Regions from separate parts of the Magnetospira sp. QH-2 genome, predicted to be linked through region 1. Evidence: predicted binding sites of a transcription regulator. Region 1 holds the regulator's gene; the other holds the start of a gene.
The links. The regulator LexA, encoded in region 1, represses DNA repair genes until DNA is damaged. The targets are predictions, from matches to a motif close to ATGTTCTANTTTGGTTC.
Positions count from the first base shown of each region.

Region 1 (8,369 bases):
GAAAGGGGATCGCCATCCCAATCCAGACCCAGCCACTTCAGGCCCTCATAGATGGCCTCGACGGCCTCGGGCTTGGAGCGCTGACGATCCGTGTCTTCGATTCGCAGCAGGAATTGGCCCCCATGGTGGCGGGCAAAAAGCCAGTTAAAGAGGGCGGTCCGAGCGCCTCCAATATGGAGAAAGCCGGTGGGCGAAGGGGCAAATCGAGTAACGACCGTCATGGGCAATTCTGTTAGATTCCTTTGTGTGATGGAGGTGTTTACCACAATCTTCGCACGCGCAGCAAAGATTTACGGGCGTCGTTGTGTAACTGTTTGAGGACAAATGGAGAATTAAAAGGTGCTGCGAGCCACCGCCTTGGCAGAGGGATTCCATGGGGAACGGGAGCGTTGGCCTTTGTGGCTGCCCGTGGCCATGGCCATCGGGGTGGCGGTCTATTTTACCTTGAGTTTTGAGCCCGTCTGGTGGCTCGGCACGGCGTTGTTCATGGCGGCCTCCGCGGGGGCGTGGATGCTTTGGCACCATGGCATCGGGCGAATGCTGGCCGTTTTGGCCGTGGCCTTGGCCTTGGGGTTCGCCGTTTCTCAGCTGCGCACCGCCTTGGTGGCCGATACGGTGCTTGAAAAACGTCATGGACCGGCAACGGTGTCTGGGCGAATTGTGCAGGTGGAGGCGCTGCCGAAGCAAAAACGCATCACCTTGGAGCGTCTGAGGGTCAGTCGGTTGGGGGCGGAACAGACTCCCCAGCGGGCGCGCATCCGATTGCGAGGAGAGCAGCCGGACTTGACGCCCGGGGACTGGATTCAGGTGCCCGCCATGCTCCTGTCTCCGCCGCCGCCATCGTTGCCGGGCGGCTTCGATTTTCAGTTCAAAGCTTATTTCGAAGGTCTGGGGGCCGTGGGCTATGGCTTGGGGCGAGCGGAGATCACCGCCCGTGGGGTCACCTCCGGGTTCGCTGCCTATGGCATTGCCCTATCAAGCCTGCGCCACGCTTTGGGAGAGCGGATCCGAGCCGCCATCGATGACCCCACCGCCGGAGGGGTAGCCGCCGCCCTGATGACCGGGGATCGGGCAGCAATCCCGGAAAAGGCCATGCAGGCCATGCGGGACGCGGGTCTGGCCCATTTGCTGGCCATTTCAGGGTTGCATGTGGGGCTGGTGGCCGGATTGGCGTTTTTTTCATTGCGTGCCTTGCTGGCCTTGATTCCGGCGGTGGCGTTGCGGTACCCGGTGAAGAAATGGGCCGCCCTGGCGGCGATCCTTGTGGCCTTTGGCTATGCGCAGATGACCGGGGCAACGGTGCCGACCCAACGGGCCTTTTTGATGGTCGGGCTGGTGCTGATGGGGGTTCTGCTGGATCGCCAGGGACTCTCCATGCGCGGATTGGCCTGGGCGGCGGCGGTGGTTCTCCTGATCCAGCCGGAATCCCTCTTGGGTCCCAGTTTTCAAATGTCTTTCGCCGCCGCCATGGCCTTGGTGGCGGTCTATGAAATCATGGGAAAGCGGCTGGCCGCCGGGCGCCGGACAGGAGCTTGGTGGTGGCGCGGGCCAGGGCTCTATTTGGCAGCGGTGGCGCTGACCACCATAGTTGCCGGATTGGCGACCGCGCCCTTTGCCATCCATCATTTTCATCGTATGGCCACTTTCGGGTTGTTGGCTAACCTGCTGGCCGTGCCGCTTACCGCGCTATGGATCATGCCTTGGGCCTTGATGGCCTATGTGCTGGCACCTTTGGGGCTGGAGTCCTTGGCTCTGGTGCCCATGGGGTGGGGGATTGAGGGCGTGGTGGCCGTTGCCCATTGGGTGGCGGGCATGGAGGGCTCGGTGGTGCTGTTTCCCGGCCTGCCGGGCTGGGGCGTGGCCGTCGTGGCCCTGGGGGGCACCTGGATGTGCCTGTGGCGGCGGCGATGGCGCTACTTGGGTGCCTTGGGATTGGTGGCGGGGGGCGTGGCTCTGTCCCATATGCCGCCACCGGATATTTTGGTGGATGGACAGGGCAAGCAGATGGCCGTGCGTTTGCCCGACGGCCAACTGGCTTTTTCCAGCCTGCGCGGAGGTAATTTCCTCAGGCAATCCTGGATGGACCGGGAAGCGGTGCCCGAGGCCATATCCTGGAAAGGCTTCGCGCCGCGCCAACCGGCTGTTTTTTCGTGTGATTCTTTTGGCTGTATTCTGCGTAACGACCCCCACATGGTCGCCTTGGTACGCGAAGCCGAAGCGCTGGACGATGATTGCCGGACGGCGAACGTGGTGGTCAGCTCTGTGCCGGTGCGTGGGCGCTGTCCTTCCGCCCGGGTGGTGATCGACCGATTCGATCTGTGGCGCGGCGGCAGTCATGCCCTGTGGCTGAACCCGGATGGATCGGTACGGGTGGACAGCGTCAACGGGCGCCGGGGCGATCGTCCCTGGGTCCTGCGCCCCGACAAGCCGCGGCCCGGCGAAAACGGAAAATCTCCCGGTACCGAAGGCTAAATACTTTAGCAGGCTGCTGAAGAAGTCCGATTTCGAGCCTGTGGCGACACATGCTTCGACAAGCTCAGCATGAGGGATTTTGAACTTTCAACATGTTAGCCTCACCCTGAGCTTGTCGAAGGGCGAGGCGGGCCGTTGGACAATACTTTTTCAGATGGCGGTAATCGAGCAGTCAGGGATTGCCTAGATCACGTCGTGTTTGATCGGATTCGATCAAACACGAAAAACGTGATCGATTCCAATAAGGTCGCGCGTGTCTAGCGGGTCCGATTGGACCCGACACGCGCTAGACAGTCAGCTGGTCTCCACACTCGGTCTTGATCAAGTATCCGGGTCAATTCCTGGACATGGAACAGAGGAGACCAGCCATGGAGTATTTTGTTGGAATGGACGTATCGATGGCAAGCATTTCGATCTGTGAGATTGATGCAAAGGGAACCGTCATTCGCGAAGGCAAGGTGTCAAGCACACCCGAGGCGGTCGCCACTTGGCTCGAGGAAAGCGGGCGTGGCTTTGCGCGAATTGGGTTGGAAGCTGGCCCTCTGGCGCCTTGGCTGTACGCAGGACTGTCCAGTCGGGGCCTCCCTGTGATTTGTATCGAGACCCGGCAAATGAAGGCCTTTGCCAGCGCCAGCCCAGTCAAGACGGACCGTCGCGACGCCCGCTTGATCAGCCAGGCGATGCGGACCGGTTTGTACCGCGCGACCCACGTCAAGACCGCGCGCAGTCAGGAGCTCCGGATGGTGCTGACCCATCGGGAGACCCTGGTTCATCAGGTCCGTCAGTTGTCCAATACGGTACGAGGAACATTGAAAGCTTTCGGCCTCAAGGTCGGTATGGCGCGCGGACGCCTTTTCGCGGCGCGGGTTCGGGAATTGACGGCTGATAACCCGCACCTCAGCGCAGCCGCCGAGCCGCTCTTGCTTGCGCGCCAAGCCTTGCTCGAACAACTCGACAAGCTCGACCGGCAGGTTCATGCCGCTGCGCGCGATGATAGCGTTTGCCGACGCCTGATGACCGTTCCCGGCGTCGGCCCGGTTACCGCCCTCGCTTTCAGGACAGGACTCGACGTGCCGGAACGGTTTCAAAAGTCGGTCATGGTCGGCGCCCACTTCGGGCTTGTCCCACGCAGATACGCCTCGGGAGAGCAGGACCGAAGCGGCCCCATCAGCAAGTGCGGAGATGCCATGGTTCGTTGGCTTTTGTTCGAGGCCGCCAATGCACTTCTCACTCGAACCCGCCGTTGGTCCTGGCTCAAACACTGGGGGCTCGCGGTCGCCAAAAGGCGCGGGATGAAACGCGCCAAGGTAGCCGTTGCCCGGCGTCTCGCCGTAATCATGCATCGCATGTGGATCGACGGCACGGACTTCCAGTACCGCAAGGAGGAGACCGCCATCTAAACACAACGAAAACCGAGATCGCCTGAAGGGCGGCCAGGACGCGTGGCGACGCGCGGGGCTCGGATGACAGCGCGCAGGCTGCAGTGGCGTAAGACCACGCTTTTCAGATTGCTGCACCCGATCCCCCTTGATCCCCATCATGCGGCGACGACGTCGACCGCGGACAGAAGCAAAGGGCGCCACATACCCCAGGTTCAAACCGACGGCTTGGAAATCAGCTTGACTCAAATGACTCGATTACAGAAGCAGCCTGTTAGATCACGTCGCGCCTGTCCAAGGGGTCCAATTGGACCCGGCACGCACTCGTTTGATGGAAACGAGGGTCCTATCATTGATTGGCGTGGGCACCGAAAGGAACATCGATTCCAAAATCCACACAAGGATCAATACTGGCGCAGCAGACCGACAAGGCGCCCCTGAATCTGCACTTGATCCGGGCCATAGATGCGGGTTTCGTAGCGGGCATTGGCCGGTTCCAGAGCCACGGAGTGCCCCTTCTTGCGCAGCCGTTTTAACGTGACTTCCTGATTTTCCACCAAGGCCACAACGATCTCGCCCGTATCGGCGGCGCTGCATTGCTGAATGATCACCGTGTCGCCATCGAGAATGCCTGCCTCGATCATGGAATCCCCATCCACTTCAAGGGTATAGTGATCGCCGCGTCCCTGAGCCAGCAGCCCGGCGGGAACTTCCACCGCGCTGCCCGGGTCGCGCAGGGCTTCGATTGGGGTGCCCGCGGCAATGCGCCCATAAAGCGGCAAGCGGACCGTGTCGTCGGAAGGCCGCGCCGGTTCGGAGCCGAGAATGCGGAAATCGGCCTGAATGACGTTGGGGGCAAAGGCATCGCGGGTTTTTGCCGGGGCCGGGGGCAGGGCATCGTCGATGTTTTCCGGCAGCTTGACCACTTCGAGCGCCCGAGCCCGATGGGGCAGGCGGCGGATAAAGCCGCGTTCCTCCAGGCCGGTGATCAGCCGGTGAATGCCTGATTTGGAGGCCAGTCCCAAGGCGTCCTTCATCTCGTCATAGGAGGGCGAGACTCCGGATTCCCGTAGGCGGGCATCGATGAAGGTCAGGAGTTCATACTGTTTCTTGGTCAACATCCGTGCGGTTTCCCGTTCAATGGGTCCCATCCCGGCAAGGGGCAGGGAACAAAAGCCAAACTCAATACTCGTTCTACTTTAGTTCCATCTCAAGGTCAAGGGATCTCTGTTCCTTCTTCGTCCAAACGGGTATTCTGGAGACCCAAACCAATGGAGCCTTCATGCGACCATTTTTGGCCTGGATCCTATTGATATCGCCTTTGCTGTTGCTGGGAGCCTGTGCCGAGGAGCTGGCCCCCGGTGTGATGGAAACCCGCCATTGCACGACGGTGCTGAATTTCCTCAATCGGAATTTGGGTGAAACCACCGCCGATGAGCCCCGGGTCTGGGAGGGCGAAGGCAGCCTCAACATCACGATTCCCTATCGTGTGGCCGTGACATCGCAACGGCAGGCCCAGCCGACCATGCAGCGCGATACCATCTTGTGCCGATACGCCTTGGAGCCTCAGCGGGAAAACATGGTGGTGGATCTGGTCGCGGTGCGGCAGCGGGGGGTCAACCTGACCACCGAACAGATGCGGGTGGTCAACATTGCCATGCGGGTATTCCGCTAGCGCATGTCGGGTCCAATCGGACCCGCTAGACACGCGCGACCTTATTGGAATCGATCACGTCATGTTTGATCGAATCCGATCAAACATGACGTGATCTAGAACCGAATGATATCAACCTTGTCACCGGCCTTGGCGGGCGGGGCGAAGGGGGTGCGCACCACCAGACAGTCGGCGCGGGCGAAGAGAGCCAGCATGGCGCTGTCTTGTTTGTCGAAAGGGGTGGCAATGAAGGTGCCGTCCCGTTCCCGGTACAAATCGGCGCGCAGATAGTCCTGTCGCCGGTCGTTTTCCGGCAGGTCGCAGCCCAGCGTCGCGGTATCCCGGGGGAGAGCCGAGGGCGGCAGGCCGGCCATCTTTTCCAAGGCCGGGCGCAAGAACAGCACGGACGTCACCCCTGCCGAGACCGGATTGCCCGGTAGACCGAGCACAGCCGTACTGCCCACATGACCAAAGATCAAGGGCTTGCCGGGACGCATGGCGATCTTGTGGAAGCCCAGTTCAAAGCCGCGTTCGGTCAGACCATCGACAACCAGATCATGATCGCCTACAGACGCGCCCCCCAAGGTCACCAGAAGATCCGCCCGGTCAGCGCCGGCAAGCAATGAATCCAAGGCCTCCGGGGTGTCGCGGGCAATACCCAGGTCAAGCGGGTCGCCCCCAAGCTTTCGCACGAAGGCGGCCACGGCCAGGCTATTGGAGCTGATGATCTGGCTTGGCCCCACCGGGTCCCCGGGCATGACCAATTCATCACCGGTGGCCAAGATTGCCACCCGGGGCTTTCGGGTTACCCGGAGCCAAGGCACGTTCATGGCAGCACAGAGCCCGATATCGCGGGCCTTGAGCCGATGCCCGGCGCGCAAAAGCACTTTGCCCGCGGAAAAGTCCAAGCCCGCCTGGCGGACGAATTTGCCGCTCTGGTAGGGTTCCTTGACCAACACCCGGTCGCCCTCACGGGCGGTGTCTTCTTGCATAATCACCGCATCGGTCCCGGCGGGGATGGGGGCGCCGGTGAAGATTCGCACACATTCGCCCTCGGAGACCGCACCCTCATAGGTCCCTCCGGCGGGAGCGGCGCCGACGCAGGTCAAGGCCGTGGGGACCGATTTCACGTCGCAAGCCCGCACCGCGTAACCATCCATGGCCGAAACCGCCATGGGCGGCTGGGTGAGCCGGGCCGAGACATCCTCGGCCAACACACGGTCCACCGCATCGGCGACGGAGATTGTCTCCGCCGATAATGTTACGATACCGGAAAGGACTGTTTCTAGGGCTTCCGCAACCGAAATCATATCAGGGGGCCTCATAGGTGCCGGATTTGCCTCCGGCCTTGTGGGTGAGCCGAATGTCGGTGATCCGCATGCCCTTGTCCACCGCCTTGCACATGTCATAGACGGTCAGGGCGGCGACCGCGACGGCTGTCAGGGCTTCCATCTCCACCCCGGTCCTACCGGCCAGCTTGCAGGTGGCGGAAATGACCACGGCGGTATCCACCAGGTCGCACGACAGATCGACTTTGACCGACGTCAGGGCCAGGGGGTGGCACAAGGGAATCAGATCGGGGGTCCGTTTGGCGCCCATGATGCCGGCCAGTTGGGCCACGCCGAGCACGTCGCCTTTCTTGAAGCCCTTGCCCTGGATCAGGTCCATGGTTTCCTGCGAGACCAAAACCTTTCCCTCGGCCGTGGCGGTGCGTTCGGTGCTGTCTTTTTTGGACACATCCACCATGACCGCGTTGCCATTGGTGTCAAAATGAGAGAATTCCGCCATTCTCAGAGGTCCTCGATCGGGGCGAGGATGGCCTTGGTCGCCGCCGCCACATCCGGTTGACGCATCAGAGACTCACCGATCAAAAACCGGTGGGCGCCAACTTTGGACATGCGATGCAGGTCCTTGGCGGAGAACAATCCGCTTTCGCAGACCAGATGGCGGTCCGTGGGCACGCGGGGGGCCAGTGTCTCGGTGGTGGCCAAACTGACCTCCAAGGTCTTGAGGTTGCGGTTGTTGATGCCGAGCAGGGGAGAGCGCAGCGCCAAGGCCCGGTCCAATTCCTCGCCATCGTGGATTTCGATCAGCACATCCATGCCCCAGTCCATGGCTGCCGATTCAAGCTCCTTGGCCAGGCCGTCATCCAGCGCCGCCATGATCAACAAGATGCAATCGGCACCTAAGGACCTGGCCTCGGTGACCTGATAGGGATCGACCATGAAATCCTTGCGCAGGACCGGCAAATCGACCACCGATCGGGCAGCCACCAGATAGTCATCATGGCCCTGAAAGTAGGGTTGATCCGTGAGTACGGACAGGCAAGAAGCGCCTCCGGCCTCATAGGCGGCGGCCAACGTTTCGGGATCGAAATCACCGCGAATCAGGCCTTTTGAGGGCGACGCCTTTTTGATTTCCGCGATCAGGCCGTGTCCACCTTCCGCCACGGCCTGGGTCAGGGCCTCGGCAAATCCACGGGTGGGTTCGGCGGATTTGGCGGCACGCTCCACATCGGCCAGGGAGCGGTCAGCCTTGCAGCGGGCCACATGGTCGCGTTTGTCGGCGCAGATCTTGTCGAGCACATTATCCATTGGTCAGCGCGACCAATTTGTCCAATGCCGCCAATGCCTTGCCGGACTCGATGCTGTCGGCGGCCTGGGCCACGCCTTGTTTCAGATCCCCGGCCTTGTCGGCAACCACCAAGGAGGCGGCCGCATTCAACAGCACCACGTCGCGATAGGCACCCTCTGTCCCACCCAGCACATCGCGCAGGGCTTTGGCGTTGGTTTCCGGGTCGGCCCCCTTGAGGTCTTCCGGTGCCGCCATGGGCAGGCCCGCGTCGGCAGGCGAGACCTCGAACT
Region 1 covers NZ_FO538765.1:2,100,033-2,108,401, reverse strand. The annotation lists gene gltX (glutamate--tRNA ligase) at 1-221, opposite strand, end outside; gene MGMAQ_RS09970 (ComEC/Rec2 family competence protein) at 340-2,472, shown strand; gene MGMAQ_RS09965 (IS110 family transposase) at 2,841-3,872, shown strand; gene lexA (transcriptional repressor LexA) at 4,256-4,972, opposite strand; gene MGMAQ_RS09955 (hypothetical protein) at 5,134-5,526, shown strand; gene glp (gephyrin-like molybdotransferase Glp) at 5,622-6,815, opposite strand; gene moaC (cyclic pyranopterin monophosphate synthase MoaC) at 6,817-7,293, opposite strand; gene trpC (indole-3-glycerol phosphate synthase TrpC) at 7,296-8,099, opposite strand; gene trpD (anthranilate phosphoribosyltransferase) at 8,092-8,369, opposite strand, start outside.

Region 2 (8,369 bases), 350 kb from region 1:
CTTTGATGAAACCGGCTTGGCCCGCGATGGCAGCGGCTGGGTGGCCTTTAACTATATTCCGCTGCCATCGACCTTTTGGCCCAGCAACGGAGCCACGGACGATGTCATGATCCGGCTGCCGAAAGCCTTTCGGTTAGACGAAGACGGCAAATTCTCCCGCCATGTCACTTTCGCCAATCTGGGCCTATTGGAAGCCTCGTTTCAGGAATGGAACAGCGTTTCCGTGCCGCCCATCGACGAGGCCCATGTCGGCGTGGACCTGAATGGTGATGGGGTTCTGGGCATGACCGACCGGGTCGTGGCCCGGTCCCACTATGTCGGGGCAGCCAAGAAGGAACCCGTTGCCCGCATGCTCTATCCCCAAGGTACCGAGTTCCTGCATTCGGTGCGCTATGTGGGTTTGGAAGGCAACCGCGTGGTCATTCCACCGCGCATGAAGGAACTGCGCTATATGCGCAAGATGCGGTTCCTGTCGATGCCCAAACTGGCTTCGATCTACGGCAACGAGGTCCAGGAGAAGCTCGACGAACAGCTACCGCGCTGGAGCCCGGTGTTGACCTCCGCCGGCTACGAGAAAAGCGCCATGGGTTGGCAGGTCCTGGGCTTCATCGAAGACAAGGACGGGGCCTTGCGTCCGCAAACCTACGAGGAACACGGATTCTGCATGGGCTGCCATTCCACCATCGGCACCTCCATTGATCAGACCTTTGCCTTTCCCCGCAAGGTAGCCGGGGCCAAAGGCTGGGGCTATATGGATCTGGCGGGTCTGAAGGATCGACCGAGCCGGGGCGAGACCGAGGGCGAAATCCTCACCTACTTCAAGCGGGTCGGTGGCGGCAGTGAGTTCCGCGAGAATGGTGAAATTGCCGCCCGATGGTTTGATGCAAACGGAAAGGTCAAGGAGAATGCGGTGCGTGACGCCGATGTGGCCAGCTTGATCACCCCGTCGCCGGAACGGGCCCGATTGCTCAACAAGGCCTATCGGACCATCGTGTGGGATCAGGACTTCATCCATGGACGGGATCCCAATCTGGCTCCGGCGACCAATGTTTATCGGGATATTGATCCGGCAACCACTCAGCCGTTGCGGCCCGAGTTCCGCCATCAATGGGACATCCGGCTGGATTGGCGGGAAGGGATGTGACCCCTAAACGTCATCGATCCCTGTCCGGACCCTACCCGCAGGGGTGTGGACGGCTCCGCTGATACAGTCTAACTCCCTGGGGCATGAACACGAAAATCGATGATAAGACCCTCAGAGAGCGGGTGCGGCTGTTCGGCAACCTGCTTGGCGACGTTCTACGTGATCAGGAAGAACCGATCATCCTGGAAACCGTGGAAGCCCTCCGCAAGGGATTCATCTCCCTGCGCCAGGGAACGGAAGGACCATCCCGCGGAGAGTTGATGACTCTGATCGAGGGGTTGGAACCCGACACCCTGTCCCATGTTCTACGCGCCTTCAGTACCTATTTCCTGCTGGCCAATATTGCCGAGGAGGAATGGTCCCACCTGTCCCGCTTGGAACAGACAGACGGCAACGAACGCCTTTGGTATGGCTCCTTTGACCAAACCCTGCGCGGACTGCGCGACGAAGGAGTTCGTCTGGATCAGTTGCAAGACCTGCTCAATCAACTGAACTATCAGCCGGTGTTCACCTCCCATCCCACCGAAGCCAAGCGGCGGACTTTGCTGGAGGCGCAAGGGCGGTTGCGGGACCTGGCTCGCGCGCTGGACAATCCGCTGCTGGCCGGGCATCAGCGCGAAGTCATCATGCGCGCCATCCGCAATCAGATTCAGATCCTGTGGAAGACCGACGAGGTTCGCACCCACAAGCCCCGGGTGATTGACGAAGTACGCGCCGGATTGTTCTATTTCCGCGAAACGCTGTTGGATATGGTGCCCAAGGTCTATCGGAACCTGGAGATGGCCATCGATACGGTCTATGGCGACGAGGGCGGCTCCCAGAATGTGGAAATCCCGGCCTTTTTGCAGTTCGGTTCCTGGATTGGCGGCGACCGGGACGGCAATCCCAACGTGACCCATGACGTCACCCAGGCGGCCGTACGGTTGCAGGCTCGCGAAGTAACGGCGGAATACTGTCAACGGGTGGGCGATCTGGTCGATTTGCTGACCCATTCGGACAGCCTGATCACGCCTTCCAAAGCTTTCGCCGAGAGTCTTGCCGCGGACGACGCTCTGGTCGATGCCACGTTCCATGATCGGCCCTGGCTCTATCAGGACGAACCCTACCGCCGCAAACTGATGCTCATGCGCCATCGTTTGGACCAAAGACTGGCCCGGTTGGATGAGTTGTTGCTCGGTCATCCGGACCCCGGCCTCGGGGTCGGCTACAAGGATGAGCTGGCCTTCATCGACGACCTGGAGGTCATCCGCCAATCCCTGATCGGCCATGGTGACCGCAATCTGGCCGATGCCGAGATCAAGGATCTGCTGATCCAGGTCAAGACCTTCGGATTCTCTCTGACCCGGCTGGATATCCGCCAGGAATCCGGGCGTCATACCGAAGCTGTGGCTGAGCTGTTTGATACCGCACCCAATCTGCCCGACTACCGGTCCCTGGATGAAGCCGGACGGATGAAAGCGTTGGGTGATCTGCTGGCCCATGGCGGGACGCCGATCCTTTATGTGGATGATCTGTCCGAGGATACCCGCGAGGTGCTCGACGTGATGGCCACCATGAAGGCGGTGCGCGACGAAATCGGTCCCCGGACCTTCGGCGCCTATGTCATTTCCATGACCCATCAGGCCAGCCATGTGCTGGAGGTGTTGTTTTTGGCCGGATTTGCCGGACTTTGCGGTCGACGCACCGATGGAGACTGGCATTGCGATATTATCGTGGCGCCGCTGTTCGAGACCATCGACGACCTGGAACGCATCGAACAGGTCCTGGGTAGCCTGTTGGATCAACCGGCCTATCGGACTTTGTTGGATGTCTCGGGCAATTGTCAGGAAGTGATGCTCGGCTATTCGGATTCCTGCAAGGACGGTGGCATTCTGGCCTCCAGCTGGGGGCTCTACAAGGCGCAGAAACGCATTGCCTCCATGACGGCCAAACACGGCGTGGAATGCCGTATCTTTCACGGGCGCGGCGGCACCATCGGGCGCGGCGGTGGCCCCACCCATGACGCCATCCTGGCCCAGCCTCCAGGGACCGTGAACGGGTCCATCAAGTTCACGGAACAAGGTGAAGTGCTCTCGGCCAAGTATGCCGATCCTTATACGGCGCTCTATGAGCTGACCGTCGGGATCTCCGGGCTGATCAAGGCCAGCCGCTGCCTGACCGTAACCTGCACGCCCGATCCGGCGGCGTATGTGGAGACCATGGAAAGCCTTGCCCGACGCGGCGAGGATGCCTATCGCACCCTGACCGACCATACGCCTGGGTTCATGGATTATTTCTATGAAGGCACGCCGGTGTCGGAAATCGGGTTGCTCAACATCGGTTCGCGCCCGTCCCATCGCAAGAAGACCGACCGCTCCAAGTACTCGGTACGCGCCATTCCCTGGGTATTCGCCTGGGCCCAGGCGCGCCAGACCCTGCCGGCTTGGTACGGAATTGGCAGCGCTTTGAACTCCTGGTGCGGCGACGAGCCAAGCAAGCGGGCGCTGTTGGCGGAGATGTACCGGGAATGGCCCTATTTCAAGGCGCTGTTGGGGAACTGTCAGATGGCCCTGGGCAAATCGGAATTCTCGATCGCGCAAGCCTATGCGGGCCTTTGTGCCGATGCCGCCGTGACTGAGTTGTTCTTCTCGCGCATCCGCGAAGAGCATGATGTGACCATCGACAAGATCAAGGCGGTGTCGGGTGTGGGGGACTTGCTGGGGGAAAATCCGCGGCTCAAGCTATCCTTGGCTTGGCGAGACCCTTATTTGGATCCCATCAACCATATCCAGGTGGCGTTGCTCCGCCGGTACCGGTCCATTCCAGCAGACCATGACAAGGAAGCCACGCGCTGGCTGACGCCGTTGTTGCGATCCATCAATGCCCTGGCCACGGGAATGCGGAATACCGGGTAGCCGGTGCGATCCCGGCCCCGCGGGGCCGGACATGGACCATGGCCATCAATGAAAATCCCGGGACCGCAGGCCGAGACTGCGGGGCTCGACCGATTGTGGCACGGATTCCGGTCGGTCCAGCCCCAGCAGCAATGGCGTGGCATCCTGCACATCCCGAACGATCACATGAATGACCCGGTCTTCCCGTTGCACCATGCCGGTGGCAATCATCAGTCCGGCCCGCAGGACCGGGCGGCGCAGGCGCTCGAACACGGTTGGCCAGACGATCAGGTTGGCCACCCCGGTCTCGTCCTCCAGGGTGACGAAGATCACCCCGTTGGCGCCACCGGGGCGTTGTCGCCCAATAGTCAATCCGGCCACCGTCACTGGGCGATCCGTGGGGACTCTTTCCAGTTCGGCACAGGGCATCACCCCGATGGGGAACTGGTCGCGCAATACGCCCACAGGGTGGGCCTTGAGGGACAGATAGAGGCTCTTGTAGTCCGCCACCACCTGCTCGCCCAGGCTTTCCTCGGGCAGGATCACGGGGGTTTCACGGTCATCCGCGAAAGCGAACAGGGGCAGGGGATCGCAATCAAGCCCCTTCACCGCCCATAGGGCCTGCCGCCGGGGCAGCCCCAACGAGCCATAGGCATCGGCCTCGGCCAGGGCGGTCAGTGGCCCGCGCTTTAGCCCGGCCCGCCGGTTGAGATCGGCCAACTCGCCATAGCCGTTGCCCCGCGCCGCGGCCAGCGCCTCGCCATCGATGGCGGCCAGTCCTTTCACCTGCCGCAGGCCCAGGCGCAGGGCGGGGCTGCCGTCGGGAGCGGACTCCAGGCTGTTGTCCCAATCGGAATAATTGATGTCCACCGGATAGACTGTCACCCCATGATCACGGGCATCGCGGATGATCTGCGCCGGGGCATAGAAGCCCATGGGCTGGCTGTTAAGCAGGGCACAGGCGAAAGCCGCCGGATGATGGCATTTCAGCCAGGCCGACACATAGACCAGTAAGGCGAAGCTGGCGGCATGGCTTTCCGGAAAGCCGTAGTCGGCGAAGCCCTCGATCTGTTTGAAGCAGCGGGCGGCGAACTCCGGCTCGTAGCCCTTGGCCGCCATGCCTTCGAGGAAGCGCTGTTCATAGCTATGGATCTGGCCGAAGCGGCGGAAGGTGGCCATGGCCCGGCGCAGGCCGTCGGCCTCGGCGGGGGTGAACCCGGCGCCGACGATGGCGATGCGCATGGCCTGTTCCTGGAACAAAGGCACGCCGAGGGTCTTGCCCAGTACCTGTTCCAGTTCCTTGGACGGATAGGTCACGACCTCCTTGCCCTGCCGCCGTCGCAGGTAGGGATGCACCATGTCCCCCTGGATGGGGCCGGGGCGGACGATGGCCACTTCGATCACCAGGTCATAGAACACCTTAGGCTTGAGACGCGGCAGCATGGACATCTGGGCCCGACTTTCCACCTGGAATACCCCCACCGAGTCCGCCCGGCTTAACATTTCGTAAGTCGCCGGGTCCTCGGGTGGAATGTCGGCCAGGCCCAGGCGCTTGCCCTCGTGCCGGGCAATCAGGTCCAAAGCCTTGCGCACGCAGGTCAGCATGCCCAGGGCCAGCACATCGATCTTGAGAATGCCCAGGGCATCCAGGTCGTTCTTGTCCCACTGGATCACCGTGCGGTCGTCCATGGCGGCGTTCTCGATGGGCACCACCTCGCAGAGCGGCCCCCGGGTCAGCACGAAGCCGCCCGTATGCTGGGTCAGGTGGCGCGGGAATCCGGTCAGTTCGGCGGCCAGGGCCAACCAGCGGCGAATGCCCGGGTCGCGCGGATCGAGCCCGGCCTCGCGCAGATGCCCGGCCTCGATATCTTCCAACGAGCGTCGCCAGCCCGCCCCCTGCATGGCGACGATCAGATCCTCGGAAAAACCCAGCACGCGGCCCACCTCGCGCAAGGCGCTCTTGCCGCGATAGGTGATCACGGCGGCGGTCAGCCCGGCCCGCTCGCGACCGTATTTTTCATAGATATATTGGATGACTTCTTCGCGGCGCTCATGCTCGAAGTCCACATCGATATCAGGAGGCTCGCCACGCTCGGCGGAGACGAAGCGCTCGAACAGCCCTTCGATGCGGTCCGGGTCCACCGCCGTGATGCCCAGGCAGTAGCAGACCGCCGAATTGGCCGCCGAGCCGCGCCCCTGACAAAGGATGCCGCGCCCTCGAGCGAACTGAACAATGTCATGAACTGTAAGGAAGTAAGGGGCAAAGCTCAATTGATGGATGAGGCTGAGCTCGTGCTTAATCTGATCCATCACTTTAAGGGGGACACCCCAGGGATAGCGGGTCTCCGCGCCCAGCATGGTTTGGTGCTCCAGTTCCTCCTGTGCCGTGCGGCCCGCGGGCACCGGGTCCTCGGGGTATTCGTAGCGCAATTCGTCCAGGGAGAAGGGGCAGGTCTCGGCAATCTCCAGCGTGTTCGCCAAGGCTTCCGGATAGGCCTGGAACAATCGTGCCATGACCTCGGCCCGCTTGGGGTGACGTTCGGCATGGGGGGAGAGCTGAAGACCCGCCTGATCCAGGGTCACATGGCGCCGGATCCCCGTCATCACATCCAGCAAGGGGCGCCGGTCCGGGTGGTGCATGAGCAGGTCATGGGTGGCGACCAGGGGGATGTCTGCCGTGCCCGCCCAAGTCGCGACCCTCTCCAAGCGGGCGTTATCCTCCCCATCAAATCTATTTGAAACAGCAAGATACAGAAAATTTCTAAACTTATTTTTCAGGCTGGATAGCCAGTCTGGGAAGGTCTCTTGTATCTCCTCTTGCGTTTTCTCTGGTGGCGGCAGGGCGATGACCACCTGATTCGTCCCCAGATCGCCCAGGTCCATCTGGGTTAGGTGGCATTCGCCTTTTCTGGCCCGCCTGCGCCCGGTGGTCAGCATCCGGCAGAGCCGCCCGTAGGCCGCCCGGTCGCGGGGGTAGACCAGCAGCGACGGCGCATCCATCAGATCCAGTCGCACACCGACGATCAGCCGGATGCCCGCCGCACGGGCTGCCACATGGGCCCGTACCACCCCGGCCAGGGAGTTGCGGTCGCTCAGCCCCATGGCCCGCCGCCCCAGCATGGCCGCCGTGTTGACCAGCTCCTCCGTATGGGATGCCCCACGCAGGAACGAATAGGCGCTGGTCACCTGTAGATCGATATAGCCGGGGGCATCGGGCATGGGAGTCTCCTTGGGATAAATGTACATTAAATGTTCTTTTTGAGTCCAGAAGGATGACAGGGGAGGGAGGTGAGAAGGTTCGCGGAAAGTATGTGTTACGCCTACGCAGTTCTGGGCAGGATTGGGGAGGATGAGAGGAGAGGTAGAGCGACTGTGGTCCTGACGGAGTGCTCTGAACCGCCCATGATCATGGCTAAGGTGGGAAATACCTTCTTTTCCGATTAAAGTTCTTGATAAATTCCTATTTAGAGCAAAGTATGAAGGGAACAAAAACAATTCATCGGAATAAAAAGGTGCCATTAGGCGCTTATATCCTCGACCCAATCACGAAAGGAGTTCCTCATGGGAAGTCTCGATAGCGCCATGCCAGATTCCGCCACCAAGGGCGCCAAGGGCTCCAAGGGGGCCTCTTCGTCGGACAATTCCCTGTTTTCCTTCGGCGAAAGCCAGCCCAGCGCCCCGGCGCCCTTGGCGAACCAGTCCCCGGACTTCGGCACGACACCCGATTTCGGCGGTGGCCTGTCATCTTATGGCTCGGACACCTCCCTGAGGGGCGGGTCGCTGTTCGATGAGGTCCCGACCCTTCATCCTGAGGCCCCAACCCTTCATCCTGAGCCCGTCGAAGGAGCCCCCGCGCCCTTACCAGCGCCGACCCTTGCCGATCCCCTGGCTCCGTCCTCTTTGGCGGCCCCGACCCTCGGCGCCGATCCCACCGACCGCCAGACCCGGGCCTTCAACAAGCGCCAGGAGGCGGCCAATCTCAAGGCGGCCCAGGCCGATTCCGATGCCGCCTGGAAGTTCCATCAGGATAAGAAAGCCGCCGAGCAAAAAGCCGCCAGCCAGCGGATCCAAGCCCGCCGCCAGGCCCAGGTCGCCGAACGCCAACAGGAGGCCCAGGCCCGCAAGACCCACCAGGCCCGCATGCAGGCCCAAAAGGCCCAGGCAAAGCAGGCCCAAGCAAAGCAGGCCCAGGCAACCCAGGCCCAACCCGGCTTCCTGGCCCGCAAGCTGGGCGTGACACCCGTGCGATCGGCGCCGCAACCGGCACCGCAACCCGCCATCCCGCGCAGGCCAGAGGAAACGCCCATCCACGTCGAACAGGCCCTGGCCAAGAGCCCGCCACCACTCCAATC
Region 2 covers NZ_FO538765.1:2,447,439-2,455,807, reverse strand. The annotation lists gene MGMAQ_RS11570 (hypothetical protein) at 1-1,144, shown strand, start outside; gene ppc (phosphoenolpyruvate carboxylase) at 1,228-4,038, shown strand; gene MGMAQ_RS11560 (error-prone DNA polymerase) at 4,084-7,236, opposite strand; gene MGMAQ_RS11555 (hypothetical protein) at 7,579-8,369, shown strand, end outside.
Region 2: the regulator LexA is predicted to act here: its motif matches at 7,267-7,283, upstream of MGMAQ_RS11560 (error-prone DNA polymerase).